DNA from 3 places in the Nitrosomonas sp. Is24 genome. Region 2 is predicted to be linked to each of the others. Evidence: predicted binding sites of a transcription regulator. Region 2 holds the regulator's gene; each other region holds the start of a gene.
The links. Region 2 encodes sigma-54, which starts transcription at its own class of promoters, with help from an activator protein. Its sites were predicted from a motif close to TGGCACNNTTCCTGCT; they were not measured.

Region 1 (7,447 bases), 940 kb from region 2:
TTTACCCGAGTTGTTTGTCATGATCTGCTATTTTTTGTTCTACAAAATCAACTAAGGTACCGAGTGTCGCAAATGTTTTCGCACTGATCTCATCATCTTTTATTGCGATGGAGAATTTTTTTTCCAGAGCCAGAATGATCGTTACAACTGCGACGGAGTCGAGTTCAGGAATATTGCCGAGTAAAATTGTGTTTGGTTCTATTGCATCGATCCGGTTACCCAATCCCAAGGTATCAGCCAGAATCTTTTTTATTTCAGTGGTATGGCTTGTGTTTGTCACAATGAGGCGCTTGATTATTATCAGTATTAAAGAAATCTAGTGCGTATTATAATGCTGATTGAAGATTATGATTGCGGGATTACGCAGTGCTTGCAGAAAATTCACAGGGACTGCGTGCGTGGAGGGTGAAAACGCTCAGTATGTTACGGCTGAATTTCCACGATTGAATTTGCACGTGCAAGTCCGCTGAGGATTCGGCCTGATTTATTACGAACCTGAATGACTTGTCCTTCCGCTGCGTTGGCCAACGCCTGACCTTCCGATCGAATACTGAATCCCCGGCCTTGAACCACTAAATTCACTGTCTGACCGCGCACGATCACATAGGGTGCTCGCAGCATTTGCGGACGTATCGGTTGACCGGCGGGCAAGTTGGTGGCGGCCACTTTACCAACAATTTGGGCCGCATCAGTGAGTATGCCATCCGGCATCTGCGTCAGATTGACATTCTGCGGTGCGATATCTTCATAGCTCAATGTTTGTCCGGTTGATACGGGTCGCGCGATATGTAAAACATCCGCCATGACATTGATCTCAGTCTGAACATAAATAGTCCAAGCTGCGAATTCACTGTCACAACGAACGCCGATGGAGGTTTTCCCCCATAAACGTCCGCCTGCCGGAACAAAAGGTTCTAATTGAGGACACTTGGGCAATGTTAAATGCTTGTCAATTTGACCGACATTGATTTGCACCAATCCTGGCAGTGAAGCCGTATTGTTGTAAAGAAAATTCTCAATGGCGTTTTTAATCAGCGGAATTTCTTGATGCGCTATTGCAGCGTTGTGCTGTGAGGCCAGCGCAGAAGAAGCAAGCATCGGCAGACAGAGTATCGTCATTAAGCAACGTATCATAGATTGATCTCACCATTCATTTTTGCCGTATCCGGCAATTATTGCCGCTACCCGAAGCTATATTAAACGAGCATGAAAAAATCCAAGTGCAAAGATAGCACCGCTTTCATGTCTTATTTGCGGATTGGTTGATTAACTTGTGCATATATTATTGCTGGCATGCTAAATGCTAATAGATGAATAGAAAATAATTTTAATCAGGCGGTAGAGACGATGATTAACAAACTTGATAAAGAATTAAATTATCACCACAACGCCCTCAGTCTGCGAGTGGGAAGACAAGAGTTACTTTCCAGCAATGTGGCTAATGCCGATACGCCAAATTTTAAAGCGAAGGATATCGATTTTGCCAGCATGCTTCAGGACAGATTGTCATCGACGCCTAGTCTGAAAAAGGTAGCTATGAATACGACATCATCAATGCATATTAATTCTGCTGCATCAGGAATATTCGGCGATAGTGTTTTATACCGGGTTCCATTGCAACCCAGCGCGGATGGAAACACGGTGGATATGGATATGGAACGGACTCGATTTGCTGATAATGCCATTAAATATGATGCCAGCATTACATTTATTAACAATGAATTTAGAAACTTAACATCGGCAATGATGGAGAGATAGAAAATGTCACTATTTAATGTATTTGGTATCGCAAGTTCAGCCATGTCTGCACAATCGCAACGTTTGAATGTGGTTGCCAGTAATCTTTCCAATGCCGATAGTGTGACCAGTTCGACCGGTGAACCTTATCGCGGCAGGCAGGTGGTTTTCAGTACTTTGCAAGCGGATGCTAATGGTGCAAGTGGCGTTAAAGTTGCAGGTATCGTTCACGATCCGTCGCCCATGCGGCAGTTGTTTGAACCTAAGCATCCGCTGGCGGATAAAAACGGCTATGTGACGATGCCGAATGTCAACGTTGTCGATGAGATGGTGAATATGATGTCAGCGTCGCGTTCCTATCAGAACAGCGTCGATATGATGAATACCACCAAATCCTTGTTACAAAAAACCCTGACTATTGGTCAATAAAGGAGCGTGTAATGGATGCAGTTCAGCAAGCAAGTTCACAAACAGCCGCAACGGGTGCAACTACTGGCATTAATAGTAAAAAGGATGCTGAAAACCCGCAGGACCGGTTTTTAAAGCTTTTAGTCACGCAAATGAAAAATCAAGACCCGCTAAAGCCGCTGGACAACGCCGAGGTTACCAGTCAATTGGCGCAAATCAGTACGGTATCGGGTATTGATAAGCTCAATTCGACGCTGCAGCAATTGGTTACCAGCGCTGAAGATAACCGCTCTGTTGAAGCGCTGGGACTGATCGGACATCAAGCATTCGTACCTGGGACATCGATCAAGCTGAATGGGGATGGCGCTATTGCAGGCATTGAATTGGCGCAGCCCGTCGATCAGCTAAAAGTCACCATACTGGATGGTGCCGGAATTGCCATTCGCACAATTGAGCTTGGCGCGCAACCGACAGGACTCAGCACGATCGCTTGGGACGGTAAGACTGATAGTGGAACTCAGGCGGTGGACGGAGACTATACCTTTGCGGTAAGCGCGAAACAAGGCGGTAATGACATTAAAGTCGATACCCTCTCATTTGGAAAGGTAAATAGTGTAATGCCTGGAGAGGGGGGTGCGCACCTCGATATGGGAGATAAATTGGGATTAGTTGGTTTGTCTGACATTAAACAGGTGTTTTGATAGGAGATTATTATGACTTTTCAGCATGGTTTAAGTGGATTAAATGCAGCATCAACCAACCTGGATGTAATTGGTAATAACATTTCCAATGCGAATACCGCCGGGTTTAAACAATCTGTCGCACAATTTTCCGATATTTTTGCAAATTCCATGGAGGGGACAGATACCGCTCAAGTAGGGATAGGATCAAAAATATCTTCGATTGCGCAGCAATTTGGTCAAGGTACGATTACACCGACCAATAATCCTTTGGACATTGCGATCAACGGACAGGGTTTTTTCCGTATGAGCGATAACGGTACGGTAAATTACAGCCGGAACGGTCAATTTCATGTTGACGATTCTGGTTTTATTGTCGATGCATCAGGTGCCAATTTGACGGGCTTTATGGCTGATGTGAATGGTGATATTAAAGCGAGCGGCGTCCCGGCAAATTTAAAATTCGGTACTTCCGATCTTCCGCCTAAAGCAACCACCACATTTGATCTGGGGTTTAATTTGGATGCACGGAAACCCGCCATTACTACCGCTTTTAATGCGACCAATCCAAAAACTTATACCAGCCCAACTTCAGGAACAGTAGTGGATAGTCTTGGAAATTCACATGTTTTGTCTATATATTTTCAGAAAGCGGCTGCAACACCCAATACTTGGACTGTTTTTGCCACTGTAGACGGTAAAGTAGATTCTGCCGGGGTACCTGTTGGTGTCAAGATAGGGGGAAGTACTTCACAGCCGATGGTATTTGACGGGGATGGAAAATTACAGAGTATTGCAGCTCTTCCTGCTGGTCCACTGGACTTAGCGATAGATTTTAGTGCCATTAATCCAGGGCTTGGCGCAACAACACCGCAAACCGTCCGTCTCGATATGTCAACTGCCACACAATTTGGCTCTGATTTCGGTGTAAATGCAATTACCCAGGATGGATATACTTCCGGCCGTATGTCAGGCTTTACGATTAGCGCTGATGGAGTGATTCTTGGAAATTATAGCAGCGGGCAAACGAAAACATTAGGGCAAATTGTGCTCGCCAATTTTGTAAATCCACAAGGTTTGGTTCCAGTCGGAGATGGTCACTGGGCAGAAACTCCTGGTTCAGGCGAACCTTTGATTGGACCTCCTAAAACCGGAAATCTCGGTGTGCTTCAATCCAACGCCGTTGAAGATTCAAATGTTGATTTGACAGCGGAATTGGTGAAAATGATTCAAGCGCAACGCTTGTATCAAGCCAGTGCTAAACAAATTGAGACACAAGACCAGATTATTCAGACAATTACTCAAATTTAACCTGTCTTTCATTCATAAAAAACAGATTCTTATTGGGATTGAGTAGAAAATGGATCGACTGATTTATACATCAATGACCGGAGCCAACCATACGCTGAATCAAAAAGCGACCGTTGCTCAGAATCTTGCTAATGCATCAACGACGGGGTATCGCGCTGAAAGCAATGCATTTCGCGCAGTGCCGGTATACGGTGATGGCCTGCCTACACGCGCTTTTGTCGTTGATTCAACAACCGGCGCCGATTTTACCCCCGGTGCAATGCAAACTACCGGCCGTGATCTTGATGTTGCGGTTCGTGGTTCCGGATGGATTGCGATTCAATTGGATGATGGCAAGGAAGCTTATACGCGTAATGGCAGCTTGCAAGTCAGTCCCAATGGCATTCTGCAGACAAATGGCGGACATAAAGTGAAAGGCGATACTGGCATTATTACTCTACCACCCGACACTCGCATCACGATCGGTGTTGATGGAACCGTCTCATCTGTGCCGATTACGCCTCAACCCAATACCGTAGCGCAAGTAGGCCGGATCAAGCTGGTAAATCCTCCGGAAGATAAGCTTGTAAAGAGCACGGATGGCTTGTTCCGGCTCAAGGATGGCGGTGAGGCACCTGTTGATGCCAGAGTTAAGCTGGTCGATGGCACATTGGAAGAGAGCAACGTGAATGTGGTGCATGAAATGGTCAACATGATCGATCTGGCCAGGCAATTTGATATGCAAATGAAAATGCTGGATAACGCGCAGAATAATGCTCAGAAAGCCAGCGAAATAATGCTAGTAAGAGTCTAATTCGATAATAAATTTTAATAGGTAAATCATATGATACGTTCGTTATGGATTGCTAAAACAGGGCTTGATGCGCAACAAACCAAGATGGATGTGATTTCTAATAACTTAGCGAACGTCAGCACCAATGGATTTAAACGGGCCCGTGCTGTTTTTGAGGACCTGCTGTACCAAACGATACGTCAGCCCGGCGCTCAATCATCGCAACAAACGCAATTACCATCCGGGTTGCAGTTAGGAACGGGTGTAAAGCCGGTTTCTACCGAAAGTATATTTACTCAGGGTGGATTGCAACAAACCGAGAACCAACGTGATGTCGCCATACGGGGAGTGGGTTTTTTTCAGGTTTTGCTACCGGATGGTACAACGGCTTATACCCGCGATGGAGCATTTCAATCCGATCTGAATGGCCAGCTTGTGACTTCCAGCGGTTATGCTGTTCAACCTGCGATTACCGTTCCACCGAATGCGCTGGGTATCACGATAGCGCGCGATGGTACGGTAACCGCAACAGTTCCGGGGGCGGTCGCGCCCATTCAAGTCGGCAATATTCAATTGGCAAGCTTCGTTAATCAAGGCGGATTGTTAAAGATGGGTGAGAATTTGTATCAGGAAACCGCATCGAGCGGCGCTCCCAATCAGAATGCACCGGGTACCAACGGATTGGGGTTGCTGGAACAGAATTTTGTAGAAACTTCAAATGTAAACGTCGTGGAAGAGCTGGTGAATATGATTCAGACCCAGCGCGCCTATGAAATGAATTCCAAATCAATCGAAACTTCGGACCAAATGTTGCAACGATTGGCGCAGCTATGATTGATCGGGTTATCGGGGGTAGTGTGATGGACAATTTTAACCGGTATTTTTTCATGTTGGTGCTTGGCACACTTGTAACCGGTTGTGCTATGACACCTTCTACCACGACTTACCAGCCCAATACATTACGTGCTCCGCAACATGCAGCCGCAGTGGCTCAACCCAATGGCGCAATTTTGCAAATGGTTCACAGCACCACAGGCGGAGTGCGCTATACACCGTTATTCGAAGACCGGCGTGCGCGGAGTATTGGCGATACGATTATCGTCACTTTAAACGAAACAACCAACGCCAGTAAGAGCTCTGGAAGTAACGCAAGCCGCTCTGGCAGCATTGATTTTTCCGTGCCGAGCTTGCTGGGGATTCCGTTAAGTTTATTAAAGAAACACGCAACGGTTGAAGCTAAATCGAATAATAAATTTGATGGCAGCGGTGAAAGCTCAAGTAAAAATAATTTTAGAGGAACCATTACTGTAACAGTCATCGAAGCGCTACCGAATGGAAATCTGGTCGTGAGCGGTGAGAAACAGATCGGTATCAACCAAGGGCAGGAATTTATCCGATTGTCCGGAATTGTGAATCCGACTCACATCATGGGAAATACGATTTCTTCAACACAAATTGCTGATGCGCGTGTTGAATATCGAAGTAATGGCTATATTGACGAAGCGCAAACGATGGGGTGGTTGTCGCGCTTCTTTCTTTCGGTTACACCTTTCTAAACCGGAAATTGCTTAACTTGATTAATACTTCAGAAATCGGTATGTAAGATTATGAAAATCAGAAACATCGTTATTCTTCCTTTGCTTGCGCTGAGCGTACTGTTGCCGGGTATCAGCTTGGCCGATCGCATCAAGGATCTGGCATCGATTCAAGGTGTTCGCAACAATCAATTGATCGGGTATGGATTGGTAGTGGGTTTGGATGGTAGTGGCGATATGACAACGCAAACGCCATTTACAGTTCAGAGTGTCATCAATATGCTGGGTCAATTAGGCGTTAATCTGCCTCCCGGCACTAACCTGCAATTACGCAATGTTGCCGCTGTCATGGTGACAGCGACCATGCCAGCGTTCGCCAAGCCCGGTCAGCATATCGATATCACAGTGTCTTCCATGGGCAATGCCAAAAGCTTGAGGGGTGGAACGCTGTTACTGACTCCCTTGAAAGGAGCCGACAATCAAGTATATGCCATGGCTCAAGGAAATATTCTGGTTGGTGGTATCGGAGCCGCAGCTGGCGGTAGCAGTGTGCAAGTAAATCATCTCAGTGTCGGACGTATCACAAGTGGCGGTATTGTAGAACGCGAGATTCCAACGACGGTTGGGCAGGGCGATTTTATCAATCTTGAGCTGAATACAACGGATTTCACGACAGTAAACCGTATTGTTGATGCGATCAATGGACTTTATCCTACAGCCGCATCCGCCGTGGATGGCCGGGTAGTGCAGGTGAAAGCGCCGGTAGACAATAGCCAGCGCATTATGTTTATTTCTCAGATTGAAAGTTTGGACGTCAAACCGGCAAAAGCATCGGCAAAAGTAATTGTTAATTCACGTACCGGTTCAGTTGTCATGAATCAGGCGGTAACACTTGAATCAAGTGCGGTTGCACATGGCAATCTGTCCATAATCATCAATACCGAACCAGTGATCAGTCAGCCCGGCCCCTTCGCACAGCGCGGTGAAACAGTGGTCACGCAGCG
Region 2 (7,447 bases):
AAAATTTCTCATGGAGAAAACAAGCGCTGTGCCGGTGCGATAGGCATTAATACGCGGTCAATCAGCCGGTGGAAATGTTCCGGCATGTTGCAACAAACGGTCGGCGGATTTCCAGACACGGATTGATGCGACGCGGTTACGAGATGCTCAGCATTCTATCCAACGCCACTTTTGCCAGTTTGGCCTCATGTTCAGGCACTTTGATCTGATTGACCACATTGCCGTTAACCAGATTTTCCAGCGCCCAGGCCAGATGCTGGGGGTCGATCCGCGCCATGGTCGAACACATACATACCATCGGCGACATGAATTGAACAATTTTATCTTGAGATTTGAATTCCTCGGCGATCCGGCTGACCAGATTCAATTCCGTGCCAACCAGCCAGCGTGTGCCGCTTTTTGCGGCTGCGATGGTTCTGATGATGTATTCCGTCGAACCGACATAGTCCGATGCCTTGCACACTTCAAAGCTACATTCCGGATGCGAGATCACAATACCGTCGGGATGTTGATTGCGGAAACGGATAATATGCTGCGGCTGAAACATTTGATGCACCGAACAATGGCCTTTCCACAACAGAATTTTGGCTTTCTTAATTTGTTCGGGCGTCAATCCGCCCATCGGTTCGTCAAAATTCCATACCACCATTTCATCCAGCGGAATACCTAATTGATTTCCGCTCCAGCGGCCCAGATGCTGGTCAGGGAAAAACAGCACTTTTTCGCGTTGTTTGAACGACCATTGCAGAACTTTACCGGCATTGCTGGAGGTGCAGACGATACCTTCGTGTTCCCCGCAGAACGCTTTCAGGTCGGCGGCGGAATTGATGTAGGTCACGGGAGTGATCACTTCATCGGGATTTAGTATTTCCGCAAGCTCACGCCAGGCGCGCTCGACATTGGCGAGATTGGCCATGTCGGCCATGGAGCAGCCGGCCGCCATGTCGGGCAGAATGGCGATTTGTGCCGGACTGGAAAGCATGTCCGCGACTTCCGCCATGAAGTGCACACCACAGAACACCAGATAATCCGCATCTGTTTGCGCGGCCAGATGGGAAAGCTTTAAGGAATCACCGGTCAAGTCTGCGTGCCGGTATACATCGGCGCGTTGATAATGATGAGCCAGAATGACGGCACGCTTTCCCAACGCTTTTTTGGCGCTGACGATGCGTTGCGCGCATATTTCATCCTGCAGTTGATCATACTGTTCAAATTCAAAGGCTTCTTGATGCATCGCGATCCTATTCTTCCCAATTTGTTGATTGAATGATGCACATTACTCTACTTTAAGATATAGATTCAAGCTGAAATTTAAAGGGCCGCAGTGAGAATCGATTCATAAAATGAGAATTAGTGTTCTGTTATAATTCATAAAAGTGGAAATTTTAATCGGCAGTGTTGGTCCGATTCCAAATTGCCGCAGTTAAAGAAACGAATAAAATTTCCAGATGAGCGCTCGCCTACATATCAGATCTCCTTTGATTCTCATAGTCTTGTTGATCTTTTTGACCTTCTGGCTGGATCGTCTGACCCGGCCGCCGGAACAAGTGAAGGATGAAGATTTGTATCGCAATCCGGATTATATTGCGGAGAATTTATCCGGCATCCGGATAGAATACGAGCATGCGATTCAGCGTAAATTCACCGCGCAAAAATTATTTCATTACCTTGATGATAAAGTTACCGAATTGGAGCATGTCAATTTTATCAACATCGAACCGGAGAAACCGTTGATGCGTTTGTTTGCGGATCGGGCGGTCATAATCAGTAAAGGTAAGGATATTTATTTAACCGGAGATGTGACGGCTATCCGAGGAACGGATGATGATAAAAGCAAGATTACTTTAGCGACTAATTTCTTGCATCTTATTCCGGACGAAAGCTTGATTAAGTCAGACCAGGACGTAACCATTTCAAGATTTAAGACCACGGTCAATGCGAACGGATTGGAGTTCAACAACCGTACCGGGATGATACAGCTCCTGTCCAATGTAAAAGCTGTTAATAAAAAGTAATTGAATAAAATATGAAGATACTGTTCGTTGTTGGTTTTGCTAGTTTATTTTTTATCCAACCGGCTATGGCTGAGCGCGCCGATCGTGAGAAGCCGATGCATCTGGAAGCGGATCACGCTACGGTGGAGGATGTGAATCGTAAGGAAGGCATCCGGATTAGCACATTCACGGGGAACGTCGTACTGACGCAAGGAACGCTGCGCATACTGGCCAATAAAGTGGTAATGAAAGAGGATATGCAAGGATTCCGGCATGCCACTGCAACGGGGGATTTAGTGAGTTTCCGGCAGAAACGCGACCGTATGAATGAGTACGTTGAGGGATGGAGCGAACGGGCGGAATACGATAGTAAAGCGGACAAAATTGAATTATTCCGGCAAGCGCGGCTGAAGCGCGGTTCCGATGAAGTGCAGGGCGACTATATTTCCTATGAGATGAACACTGAGTTTTTCAAGGTCGTCGGCAGCAAGGAGCGCGGCGTTGAAAGCGGTCCGGATAAACGGGTACGCATCACCATTCAGCCTAAAAATAAACCAGAAGAATGAATCACCGATTAAAGAGTGGAAGAAATCTCATAAAATGAGTGAATTAAAAGCGAATAATTTAAAAAAACGCTATAAATCACGTACGGTTGTGCAGGATGTGTCTTTTTCACTGAGCAGCGGTGAGGTAATTGGCTTACTGGGGCCCAATGGCGCCGGTAAGACGACCTGCTTTTACATGATTGTCGGCTTGGTGCCGCTGGATGGCGGCGGAATTTATCTGAACGGCCAGGATTTAGGTCAGATGGCGATTCACCAGCGCGCAAAACTCGGATTAAGTTACCTGCCGCAAGAAGCCTCCATTTTCCGGCGTTTGACCGTTGAAGAAAATATTCTGGCGATACTGGAGTTGCAGCCTTTTGATGAAGACACGAAACAACGGTATTTAGATAACTTATTACACGATTTGCACATCAGTCATTTGCGCGATAATGCCGCAATCAGTCTGTCCGGAGGTGAACGCCGTCGTGTTGAAATAGCGCGTGCATTGGCGTCCCAGCCGCGGTTTATTCTGTTGGATGAACCGTTTGCCGGCGTGGATCCGATTGCTGTCATCGATATTCAGAAAGTGATTTCCTTTCTAAAGGAAAGGGGGATCGGTGTTCTCATTACTGATCATAATGTGCGCGAGACTTTAGGTATTTGTGACAGGGCTTATATCATCAGCGAAGGCCACGTGCTGGCCCAAGGTAAACCTGAAGAGATCATCAATAATGAAAAAGTTAGAGAAGTCTATTTGGGGGAACACTTCCGGCTATAGCGTTCCGGGCGGACTACAACTGAATCGATTGGCGATTATTGTTTTTTCAGGATTATGAAGCAGACACTCCAATTAAAAGTATCGCAGCAACTCAGACTGACTCCCCAATTGCAGCAATCTATCCGGTTGTTGCAATTATCCACCGTTGAACTGAATCAAGAAATTGAGAGAATGGTGCAAGAGAATCCATTGCTGGAATTGGGGGAGGAGTGGAGCGCCCCGCCAGCGGTTGTCTCATCCGAACACCCGGAAACCGCTTCCGGATCAGCAGATTCTGACGCTATTGCAGCAGAAGCGGAATCAACCGAAGTTAAAGCGGAGCGCGAAGAGGATTTTGAGCACGATCCGGAATGGCAGCAAGACAATATTGTCTCTTATGGTACTCCTGAAGATGATGATCTGGATGGACCGCAGATACCTGATAAGCCTTTAAGTTTGCGGGAGCACTTGAATTTTCAAACCTGCTTGAGTCAGATTTCCGAGCGTGAAAAAATAATTATCGGCTTGCTGATCGACAGTCTGGACGATGATGGTTATCTGTTACAAGATTTAAACGAGTTGATGACTCTGCTGCCCGTGGAGCTAAACATCGGTGCCGATGATTTGCAAAGTGCGTTGCAACGCTTGCAGCATTTTGATCCTGCGGGCGTGGGGGCGCGCAATTTGCAGGAGTGCTTGCTATTGCAGCTACAGGCGATGCCAAGTAATGCTGGTCACCGTGACCAAGCGATCAAGGTAGTGCGGGATTATCTGGACATTCTGGCTTCTCATGATTTCGGTCAAATAAAAAAGCTGTTGGCGTGTGATGATGAGAGCCTTCGTGCTGTCAACAAACTGATTACCAGTTTGAACCCTAAGCCGGGTGCGCAATTTGGTTCTCATAGCGAACGCTACATTGTGCCCGATATTACGGTGACGAAAAGAGGCGGTGTATGGGTTGCACATCTTAATGCGAATGCGATTCCGCGCCTCAATATAAACCATCTATATGCTAACATACTCAAACAGGAGCATCATTCCGCGCGTCAATTAGTCAGTCAGCTGAATGAGGCCAAATGGTTAATAAAAAATATACAGCAACGCTTCAATACCATTCTGAAAGTAGCCAATACCATCGTGGAGCGGCAGCAGCAATTTTTTGAACACGGTGCAATTGCGATGCGCCCGCTGGTGCTGCGCGAGATTGCGGAAACTTTGGATCTGCATGAATCCACAGTATCACGGGTAACGACACAAAAATTTATGTATACTCCGCGAGGTATTTTTGAGCTCAAATATTTTTTTGGCAGCCATGTTGCCACAGATTCAGGCGGCGCTTGTTCAGCCACGGCAATTCGTGCGTTGATCAAACAATTGGTACAGGAAGAAAATCCAAGGAAGCCGCTGAGCGATAATAAAATTTCAAGTATTCTTGAGCAACAGGGTATTGTTGTTGCGCGTCGAACCATTGCGAAGTACCGGGAATCGCTACAGATTCCCGCGGCAAATCTTCGCAAGTCCATTTAATCAAATTAGAGGAAGGATATGAACCTTAAACTTACCGGTAACCATGTAGAGATTACTGATGCCATGCGTGATTATGTCACTTCAAAAATCAGTAAAATTAAACGCCATTTTGATCATGTCATTGATGTCAGCGTCATTCTCTCGGTTGAAAAGCTTAAGCAAAAGGCTGAAGCTAATGTTCATATACGCGGTAAAGATATTTTTGTCGAGACCGACAGCGAAGACATGTACGCATCGATTGATAGCCTGGTTGACAAGCTGGACCGGCAAATCCTCAAACACAAGGAAAAGAATCTTGAACGGCGCAATCACGGCGCACTGAAAGATCAGGATCTTGAACAATAAGATGTTGCGGCATCATGCGGTTTTAGCATGACCCGCGGCATTATCATTTAGAAGAAAGTATTCCATTTTCCATGAATCAAATTTCGCAATTGCTGCCATTGACCAATGTCATTGTCAATCTTGATGTCAGCAGCAAAAAACGTGTTTTTGAACAAGCTGGATTGTTATTTGAAAATACGAATCAAATTGCGCGCAGCCAGGTTTTCGACAGCCTGTTTGCGCGTGAAAAACTCGGTTCAACCGGATTAGGACAGGGTGTTGCTATCCCGCATGGCCGGATCAAGGGATTGCGCGAAGCGATCGCTGCACTGGTGACCATGAAGGAGGCGATACCGTTTGACGCGCCCGATGGTCAACCGGTCAATATTGCCTGTATTTTGCTGGTTCCGGAAAAAGCCACTGACAAGCATTTGCAGATTCTAAGCGAGCTGGCGCAAATGTTCAGCGATAAGCAGTTTCGTGAGAGCATCCTGAAATGCAAGGATGCCGCCGGAATCCATAAGCTCATTACCGACTGGGAACCCAATGTCGCGAATTAGTATTGCACAGCTTTTCGAGGATAAAAAAGACAAACTCAAACTGACCTGGATCACCGGTCAAGCAGGCGCTGCGATTGAGCTCAGCGATGAGGAAATCGCGCAATCGGGTCAGGGTATGATCGGCCATTTGAATTTCATTCATCCCGATTGGATTCAAGTCATCAGTAGCGATGAAATTCATTATCTGAACAAGCTGGAAGCCGCTTCACTGGAGAAAAAGATCAATCAGCTCACGCAGATTAATCTGGCCTGCATCATCGTCGCGGATAATGCCGAAGTGCCGCCGCCGATCTATAATATGGCGAGCGCAAACAATATTCCGTTGCTGCATTCGCCTTATCCCGGCCTGGAAGTGATCTGGCTGATCCGCACCTATCTGAGCACCGCGCTGGCGCCATCGTGCAGTCTACATGGCGTGCTTCTGGATGTGCTTGGCATGGGCGTGATGATCACCGGCGAAAGCGGGGTCGGTAAAAGCGAATTGGCGCTGGAATTGATCAGCCGCGGCCATGGCTTGGTTGCGGATGATGTAGTGGAATTACGCCGTATTGCACCGGAAACATTGGAAGGCCGCTGTCCGCCGATGCTGCGGGATTATCTGGAGGTGCGCGGTCTGGGCATGCTGAACATCCGCACCATTTTCGGCGAAACGGCGGTGCGGCGCCGCAAAAACATGAAATTGATCGTGCATTTGCAAAATAGCGGCGGATCAAGTTCAGGCCAGTTGGAGCGCCTGCCGATCAGCGATCTCACCGAAAACATTATGAGTGTGGATATCCGCAAGGTTGTCATTCCCGTCGCGGCTGGCCGTAATCTGGCCGTTCTGGTGGAAGCGGCAGTACGGAATTATGTATTGCAATTGCGCGGCATCGATGGCACGAAGGAATTCATTGAACGCCACGAACGTGAGATGAATAACGAATTAGCCGATAAGAATTAATTCCGGCGCGGATTAATTCTTACGCATTTATTTTTCTCAGCCTTTCCGGGAGTGACCTCCAAGTCAACACGGATGTTATGAACAATCCTCAAACAATTACCTTGGCGTTGACGGGTGCATCGGGCATGCCGTACGGTATTCGTTTGCTGGAAATGCTGTTGCGGGAAGGTAAACAAGTCTACCTGCTGTATTCCAAAGTGGCGCAGATCGTTGCACAACAAGAAATGGATCTGGCGCTGCCCTCCAGCGCCAAGGAAACGGAAGCTTTCTTTAACCGCCGTTATCAGGTGCCGGATGGGCAGCTGCGGGTGTTCGGGCGCGAGGAATGGTTTGCGCCGGTTGCTTCCGGTTCTAACCCGGCCGATGCGATGGTGATCTGTCCTTGCACCATGGGTACCATGGCTGCGGTCGCTGCCGGTTTGAGTCAGAATTTGATCGAACGCGCAGCCGATGTCATGTTAAAGGAACACCGGCCGCTCATTATTGTCCCGCGGGAAACGCCATTTTCCGTCATTCATCTGGAAAATATGCTCAAACTGGCGCGAAGCGGTGCGGTTATTTTGCCAGCCAATCCTGGTTTTTATCATCATCCGCAAACGGTGCAGGATTTGGTGGATTTCGTCGTGGCGCGTATTCTGGATCACCTGGGCGTCAAGCATGACCTGATTGCGCGCTGGGGAATGGGTAGCTGACGCTCGCTATATTCTCCGGTTGTTACTCAGGCGCATCTTGCAGTATCGAAGCGGGCATTAGCTGATGATCCTTAGTGCGAAAAATTCCTGCTTCGGTTACCACATAGT
Region 3 (7,447 bases), 150 kb from region 2:
ACTGAATTTAGCCTGGTCCGGCCTGAAGAGACGCCACCGGGAAGAACCCGCGTTTGCGATCATCGGTTATGGCAAGTTGGGCGGCAAAGAACTCGGTTATGCTTCCGACCTCGATCTGATTTTTCTTTATGAAGACGATCATCCCGATGCTGCGGAAATCTATACCAAGCTGGGACAAGGCATCAATGCCTGGCTCACGCGCCATACATCGGCAGGCCTATTGTACGAAACGGATTTGCGCCTCCGCCCCAATGGGGTTTCCGGATTATTGGTCAGCTCGATTGAAGCTTTCGCGCAATACCAACGCGAGCAAGCTTGGGTATGGGAGCACCAGGCATTAACCCGGGCCCGTTTCGTCGCCGGCGATCAGCAAGTGGGTGCGGCATTCGAGCACACGCGCAAGGAAATTCTGTGCAAACTGCGCAATCTTGATGAACTCAAGCAGGAGATTCTGAAAATGCGCGAGAAAATGCTGGATGTCCATCCCAATCCAACCACGCTGTTCGACATCAAACACGACCGCGGCGGCATTATCGACGTGGAATTCATCGTGCAGTATCTGGTACTGGGTTATTCTTCCCGATACCCTCAATTAACAGGCAATATTGGCAATATCGCGCTGCTGAAACTCGCTGGTGAATTAGGACTGATTTCCCAGGACGCAGCTGACAAAGTACGCTCCGCATACCGGGAATTCCGGCGCATTCAACACCGCTTACGATTGAATGGCGATGTGGATATGACCGGTAATGCGCCCATCGATGGACAAACTCAGAAATTCACCCGGGTGGATGGCGGCCATTTAAAAGATGATCGCATGGCGGTGCTGGCGTTATGGGAGGAAGTATTTGGTAATCAACAAAATGAATTCGGATCCCTGTAAAATCTATACAAAGCGTGAAGCAATCGCGATCCTCGAGATAACTTCAAGTATCAAATACAACTTAATAAATTAACAAAGATGACATAACAAACTTTCAGAATTAAAATTCTGGCATAGTTTCTGCTATAGACACTACACACACTTGGTGTGCCTTACTCAACCCAAAGGAGAATAACAAATGCAACAAGTACAAAAAGGTTTTACCCTGATTGAATTAATGATCGTTGTCGCTATCATTGGTATTCTGGCTGCTGTAGCAGTGCCTGCTTATCAAACGTACACTTTAAAGGCTCGTTTTACTGAAGTTACCAATTCAACTGCTCCATTCAAGACAGCAGTTGAGTTATGCGTGCAAAGTGGCTCTTGTGTCAATGCTGGAGCCATTGTAGTACCTGCGACAGGCGCAACACGCGCAAACACTGAAGTACCCAATGATGCGGGTGCTTCAGCAAATGTCACTTCTGTCACAGTAGGCGCCAATGGTCTTATAACGGCAACTCCAGTTGCAGTTAATAACATAGCCGCAGCTGACACTTATACACTTTTACCTGTCATAACTGGCACAGGTGGCGTATCTTGGACACCCGGTGGTGGATGCAAAACATCCGTTGCAACTGGCGGTCCTATTTGCTAGGAATTGTATCCTTTGATATAAAGTAAAATAAAAAGTCCCCCTCCTTTAATAAAGAAAAGAAGGGGGATTTTTTATTGGAGATCCACTACTCAAGGCGCCTCTGTGACTTCTGCATAACTAACGCTCTTGAGTTTTTATATCTTTTGTTTGCTTGCTAACACTTTAGTTAGTAAAATCAGTCACTCAAGCAAGTTCCGAAATCGAAATTCGAGAAAGCCTGTCATGCAGGGCTCCTCTCTTGTCAAAAGTGCTATTGCTATTTCGTAAAACTAACTTCTTTCACTTGATACATACCACTCGCACCTGATGAATATCCGTAACCCCCTGTAACACCTTTTCAATACCATCCTGCTTCAATGTCCGCATACCATCACCCAAGGCCGTCACCAGCATATCCGCCACTCGTACGCGCTCTTGAATATTCTTTTTCAGTGCATCGGTGGCTGTCATCAATTCATGTAGTCCTACCCGCCCGGAATAACCGGTACCGACGCAATCGTCACAACCGGCCGCCTTGTACAAGGTAATTTGACCTTGATCATCTCCATATTGTTGGATCCATTGTTCGCGTATTTCACGAAGTGCAGCATCGGGATCGGCTTTAAAACGGTCGATATTCCTGAGCTCGGCGCAATACTCGGCTAATAATGTATCGACTTCATGTTCGCTGGCTACATACGATTCTTTACAATTCTTGCATAAACGCTTCGCCAAACGTTGCGCTAACACACCCAGCAAGGCATCGGAGAAGTTGAACGGATCCATGCCCATATCCAGTAACCGAATGACCGATTCCGGCGCGCTGTTGGTATGCAGTGTCGCCAAAACCAAGTGCCCGGTTAATGAAGCTTCGATACCGATACTGGTGGTTTCCTTGTCGCGCATCTCGCCCACCATAATAATATCCGGATCTGCCCGCAGAAAAGAACGCATGATGGCAGGAAAGGTTAATCCCGCTTTGACGTTAATTTGTACCTGACGCAATCCTCTTTGCGTGATCTCAACCGGATCTTCCGCAGTCCAAATCTTGGTATCGTCGCGATTGAGATATTTCAATACCGAATGCAGCGTGGTTGTTTTACCTGAGCCTGTCGGGCCGCATACAAAAAACAACCCGTACGGTTTGCTGATAATTTTCTTCAGCTCCTCCAGATTGTGCTCGGTAAAGCCCATTTTATCCAGCGGAATCGGTTCACCGGCAGCCAGAATCCGCATCACGACATCTTCCAAACCACCGGCTGAAGGAATGGTCGCGACACGCAATTCGATATCCAGTGGCGCAAATTTCCTGAACTTAATCTTGCCATCCTGCGGTTTTCGCTTTTCGGAGATATCCATATCGCACATAATTTTTATGCGTGTGATCATAGAATTGCGATAACCTGCCGGAACCTCGATATATGGCATCAGCGAGCCATCCTTACGGAAGCGCACTTTGGTTTTTTCTTTCCCTGAATAGGGTTCGATATGAATATCCGATGCGCCCATTTTATAGGCGTCGATAATGATTTTATTCACCAGCTTGACCAGCTCATTGTCAGTCGCTGCGGAGGATTCCTCTATTTCACCCGCCGTCTCTTCGACATCTTCAGTCCCAAGATTAGTAAGCATTTCATTGATGTCGCCGGTACCGATCTCATCCTGGCTGCCACCAAAAAATTGTTCGACCGTAGCATTAAATTCTCTTTGTGTAGTAACCGTGTAAATGATCTTTTGCTTGGGAAAAATTGCATTGGCAATACGCTGCGACTTAACCCGTTCGGGATCCAGTGTAAGTATTACCAGGCCATCTTTGGTTTCATCAATCGGCAATAAGGCATTACTTTCAACATAATCTTTTTTTAAATTCTTAAGCAGATCAATCGGTTTAATCCTGTCCGCTCTAAAAGGCTCATACTTAACCTGAAAAAAAGAAGCTAGTGCCTTGCCGATGAGCGGCAAACTCATGCGGAATTCGTCAACCAGCACATCTTCCAGATCACAGCTTTTTTTACGTGCCGAGCGTGTCGCCAACTCCAGCTCGGGAGCGGAGATGATTGCATCGAGAATCAGATAATCATATTTCGATTTGAGCAATTGAGCGGGCTTCTGACGCTGTTTAAAAGCAATCGCAAGAACGCGGCAAATTTCCACAACCCCTTCCATGATCGCGGTAGTGAATGATTCATTCGATCTATTATTAATCACCTGAACCACGCCCATCAGTTCCCGGCTATCAGCGTTCAGAATCGGTACCGCCAACATCTGTTTGGTTCGATAACCGGTGCGTTTATCCACTTCATGGGAGAAAACCAGCAGTGGATTAAATTTTTTTAACTCACTTTTATCGTACACATCTGCAATATTGACCACCTTCTTTTGCAAAGCGGCGAAACCGATAATACTGTTTTCCGTTACCGGTAGTCTCAAATCCTGAAAAGAATCAAATCCAGTTTTAACCTTCGAAACAAAAGAAGATTTATCTTCATTCAGTGAGTAAATGGTAAACCGGTCCGCGTTGAGCAATGCGCAAATATCCTTGCTAGTTTCCAGCATGATTTCTTCAACGCCATTTGCAGCGTATATTTTATTGATAATAACCTGCAGATTTTTGGAAAAAGCCGATTCGTTATTGTTATTTACAATATTCTTTTGGGGTTGGATCATCGCGACTGTACTCATAGCCTCACTTCCTAAAATTCGAATAATTGATTGTTCTCAAGGCGGCGCGGATTATATTTTCCAATGCACTGATCTATTTCTTCCATGATGACATCGGCTTCACCGGGTTTCAGGTGCGTAATAAATATTTCCGCGTTCCGTTCCAATTTCTCTAATTCTTCCGCCAGCAAGCTGGGGCAAAAATGCCGTGATCTGATCGCGATATCCCTTTTCTGATTGCAGAAGGCGCATTCAATGATCAAATACTGCAAATTTACAATCTTATTAACGGCCACCCAGAAGGCATCATTAGTAGTTGTATCACCGGAAAAAACAAGACTGGCTAACCCTGAGTCCACCTGAAAACCGACCGTAGGAACGGCGTGATGGGCGGGTAGTGGCGTAATCGCACGGCCATCGAGAAGAATGGTATCCCCCAACGACAATGTTTCGTACCGCATATAGGGGGAAATATCATTGGGAATTTTTGTAAAATCCGGCCACAGATGCCAGTTGAACAGATGCTCCCGCAACGTATCCAGCGTGGGATGGATGGCATGAATGGTTATCGGTTTGTTGCGGATGGAACCGGCGGTATCCACCAGAAACGGAATAAATGCGACATGATCCAAGTGTGCATGCGTGACAAGAATATGATCAATTTTGATCATCTCGGACAAACTCAAATTACCCACGCCTGTTCCCGCGTCGATCAGCACATCGTCGTCCAGCAACATCGCAGTGGTTTGTTCGCCGCTTCCTATCCCTCCGCTACACCCTAAGATCCTGAGCTTCAAAAGACTCGCCCCGGAAATTCATTACTTAATCAATAATACGGGAATTTTTGCCAACTGCATCACTTTGCTGGTTACCGAGCCCAACAACAAACCTTGGATACCGCCTGCTCCGCGCGGCCCCAGCACAATCTGATCAAATTGCTTTTCACTAGCGAACCGGACGATCATTTCGGCCGGATCACCCACCACAATGTGATATTGATAAGCAACACCCGCTTGATCGAGCAAAGCGCACGTGCTTTGCAATTCTTTCTGGCCTTCTTCCTGGTGATATTGCTTAATATCCGTCTGGTTAATGAACAATGCCACATTGCCGCGCAGCGGATATTGCACATTCAGCAAATGCAGCTCCGGTTTTTCCTTATACCAGTCCAATAACGCAATGAAGCCGGTTATTGCTTTATTGGCATAATCAGAACCATCTACAGGTAATAAAATTTTTAGCATGATCAATCTCTCAAATTTTTATACGTGAATGACTATTTGGGCATTTTTTCATCGGCCAAATCTTCCAACGGCCGGGGTTTTACCGGTTTCCGGGCCGCCAGCAATTTGCCGGCCGCAATCACCAGAAGTGCTACAGAAGCCGGCGCAATCCACTGAAGATACTTCGCCTGCGTACTGACCCATTCCTTGGTGACGACATCGGTAACCGCCATATCGCCCGCAATCCATCCCAGCAATCCAGCGCCAATCGCGATCGTAACCGGATACCGGTCCATGACCTTCATCACCATTTGACTGCCCCATACGATGATCGGCACGCTGACGACCAAACCGAAAATGACCAAACCGATGTCATCCTTGGCCGCGCCCGCGATGGCGATAACGTTGTCCAGGCTCATCACCGCATCCGCCACGATAATCGTTTTAATCGCACCGATTAACGTCGTGCTGGCATCGATCTCATGCGCGCCCTCCGGCTCGGGTTGCAGCAACTTGATACCGATCCAAACCAATAAAGCCGCGCCGACAATTTTCAAATAGGGCATAGTCAGCAGACTCAAGGCAAAAAAGATCAGCACCACGCGCAATAGGATTGCGCCGAACACTCCCCAGAAAATACCCAATTTGCGCTGCTGTTCGGGCAAACGCCGGCAAGCCAGTGCGATGACAACGGCATTGTCGCCACCCAGCACAATATCAATTGCGATAATCTGTAATACAGCGAGCCAAAATTGCGGACTATCAAAAGCCATTTACTTTTCCTGACAAAAATTTAATCCAATAAAAACGTAACGACCGTATGCGCTATACCTTGTCTTGAACCCCAATAAACTTCAATAGTTCATTTTTTTGCTGCATGGTATCGTTATAACCCAACTCGATTAAATCGCGGCAGAAAGGCACTTCAAATAATACGTAGCTGAGTAAAGTCGAACCATTCGGTCCCATGGCGCCGATGGCACGGTACAAATAGCGCATGATCCACGGCAGCGTATGCGCATATTTCTGCGCAATTTCGTTGATTCCCTCGCTCGGTGCAATCATCATCGCCTCAATGGGACGCAGCGATATGTTATTCGCTTTAAACGCCTCGGGCGGAATCAGTTTCAGTGTTTCATTAATGCGCAGCAAACGTTCCAGATCCACATCCAGGCTGTCGACAAAGATGCTGTTCAACGCATGCCCGGCAATCTGTGCAAAAGGCGGATAACCCGATGCGCTGATACGTTTGGGCTCGTCGGTCACCGGCTTGCGCACACCGATGATCAATACCTTGTCGGCACCCAGATGAAGCGCCGGGCTAATCGGCGCCATCTGACGCATAGAGCCATCGCCAAAATACTCACGATTCAATTTCACCGCAGGAAAAATAAACGGTATCGATGAAGAAGCCATCAAATGTTCAACCCCGATCTCGACCGGAAGACCCAGTCTTTGCGCCCGTTTCCACGGCAACACTTCTCGTGCCGCTTGGTAGAAAGTCACCGATTGACCCGATGTGTATCCCCAGGCAGTCAATCCCAGTGCATGCAGCGAGCCGGAGCGAATACAGTGTTGAACGGTGCGGAAAGAAAAACGGCTTTTCAGCAAAGCTTCCAGCGGTGCATTATCCAGCAAGGAAATGGGATTATGCTGGCCGTATTCGCTCGATACCAAGGAGAGCATACAGCGCAAAGTGTTATGAATAACACCCATGAGATCCGAGCGGTAAATCTGATCGACATGAAAATTCGACCATACTTCTTCCAACCGTCCGACGCCTTCGGCAAAATTGTGGGCGGAAACGGCAATACTGGCGGCATTGATAGCACCGGCGGAGGTGCCGCAAATAATCGGGAACGGGTTGCGCGTCTTATCGGGTAATAATTCGGCGATTGCGCGCAACACACCCACTTGATAGGCTGCACGCGCTCCACCACCGGTCAGAACAAGTCCAACTTTCGGTACGGCTAATGCTTTCTTCTGTTCATACACGAACTGCAAACTCTGACTTCACCCTCTCCAGCGCATCCCGTAAGGTTTCTTCTGGTAAATTGTTTAACGAAC

Region 1: a site for sigma-54 is predicted at 1,290-1,305, ahead of flgB (flagellar basal body rod protein FlgB). Genes of this name have one in related genera too.
Region 3: a site for sigma-54 is predicted at 993-1,008, ahead of R2103_RS09680 (prepilin-type N-terminal cleavage/methylation domain-containing protein). Genes of this name have one in related genera too.

The regions. Positions count from the first base shown of each region.
Region 1 is NZ_JAWJZG010000001.1:1,308,039-1,315,485, forward strand. Features, by position in the region: gene R2103_RS05855 (acyl carrier protein) at 2-280, opposite strand; gene flgA (flagellar basal body P-ring formation chaperone FlgA) at 424-1,134, opposite strand; gene flgB (flagellar basal body rod protein FlgB) at 1,348-1,758, shown strand; gene flgC (flagellar basal body rod protein FlgC) at 1,762-2,166, shown strand; gene R2103_RS05875 (flagellar hook assembly protein FlgD) at 2,178-2,846, shown strand; gene flgE (flagellar hook protein FlgE) at 2,859-4,136, shown strand; gene flgF (flagellar basal-body rod protein FlgF) at 4,186-4,929, shown strand; gene flgG (flagellar basal-body rod protein FlgG) at 4,960-5,742, shown strand; gene R2103_RS05895 (flagellar basal body L-ring protein FlgH) at 5,739-6,464, shown strand; gene R2103_RS05900 (flagellar basal body P-ring protein FlgI) at 6,516-7,447, shown strand, end outside.
Region 2 is NZ_JAWJZG010000001.1:2,247,281-2,254,727, reverse strand. Features, by position in the region: gene clsB (cardiolipin synthase ClsB) at 1-12, opposite strand, end outside; gene nadA (quinolinate synthase NadA) at 137-1,234, opposite strand; gene lptC (LPS export ABC transporter periplasmic protein LptC) at 1,449-2,015, shown strand; gene lptA (lipopolysaccharide transport periplasmic protein LptA) at 2,027-2,560, shown strand; gene lptB (LPS export ABC transporter ATP-binding protein) at 2,595-3,317, shown strand; gene R2103_RS10445 (RNA polymerase factor sigma-54) at 3,372-4,823, shown strand; gene hpf (ribosome hibernation-promoting factor, HPF/YfiA family) at 4,842-5,168, shown strand; gene R2103_RS10435 (PTS sugar transporter subunit IIA) at 5,240-5,707, shown strand; gene hprK (HPr(Ser) kinase/phosphatase) at 5,694-6,647, shown strand; gene R2103_RS10425 (flavin prenyltransferase UbiX) at 6,725-7,339, shown strand; gene R2103_RS10420 (5-formyltetrahydrofolate cyclo-ligase) at 7,362-7,447, opposite strand, start outside.
Region 3 is NZ_JAWJZG010000001.1:2,097,840-2,105,286, forward strand. Features, by position in the region: gene glnE (bifunctional [glutamate--ammonia ligase]-adenylyl-L-tyrosine phosphorylase/[glutamate--ammonia-ligase] adenylyltransferase) at 1-883, shown strand, start outside; gene R2103_RS09680 (prepilin-type N-terminal cleavage/methylation domain-containing protein) at 1,062-1,517, shown strand; gene R2103_RS09685 (ATPase, T2SS/T4P/T4SS family) at 1,797-4,178, opposite strand; gene R2103_RS09690 (3',5'-cyclic-nucleotide phosphodiesterase) at 4,190-4,954, opposite strand; gene R2103_RS09695 (universal stress protein) at 4,976-5,401, opposite strand; gene R2103_RS09700 (TerC family protein) at 5,434-6,153, opposite strand; gene R2103_RS09705 (patatin-like phospholipase family protein) at 6,206-7,375, opposite strand; gene R2103_RS09710 (hypothetical protein) at 7,368-7,447, opposite strand, start outside.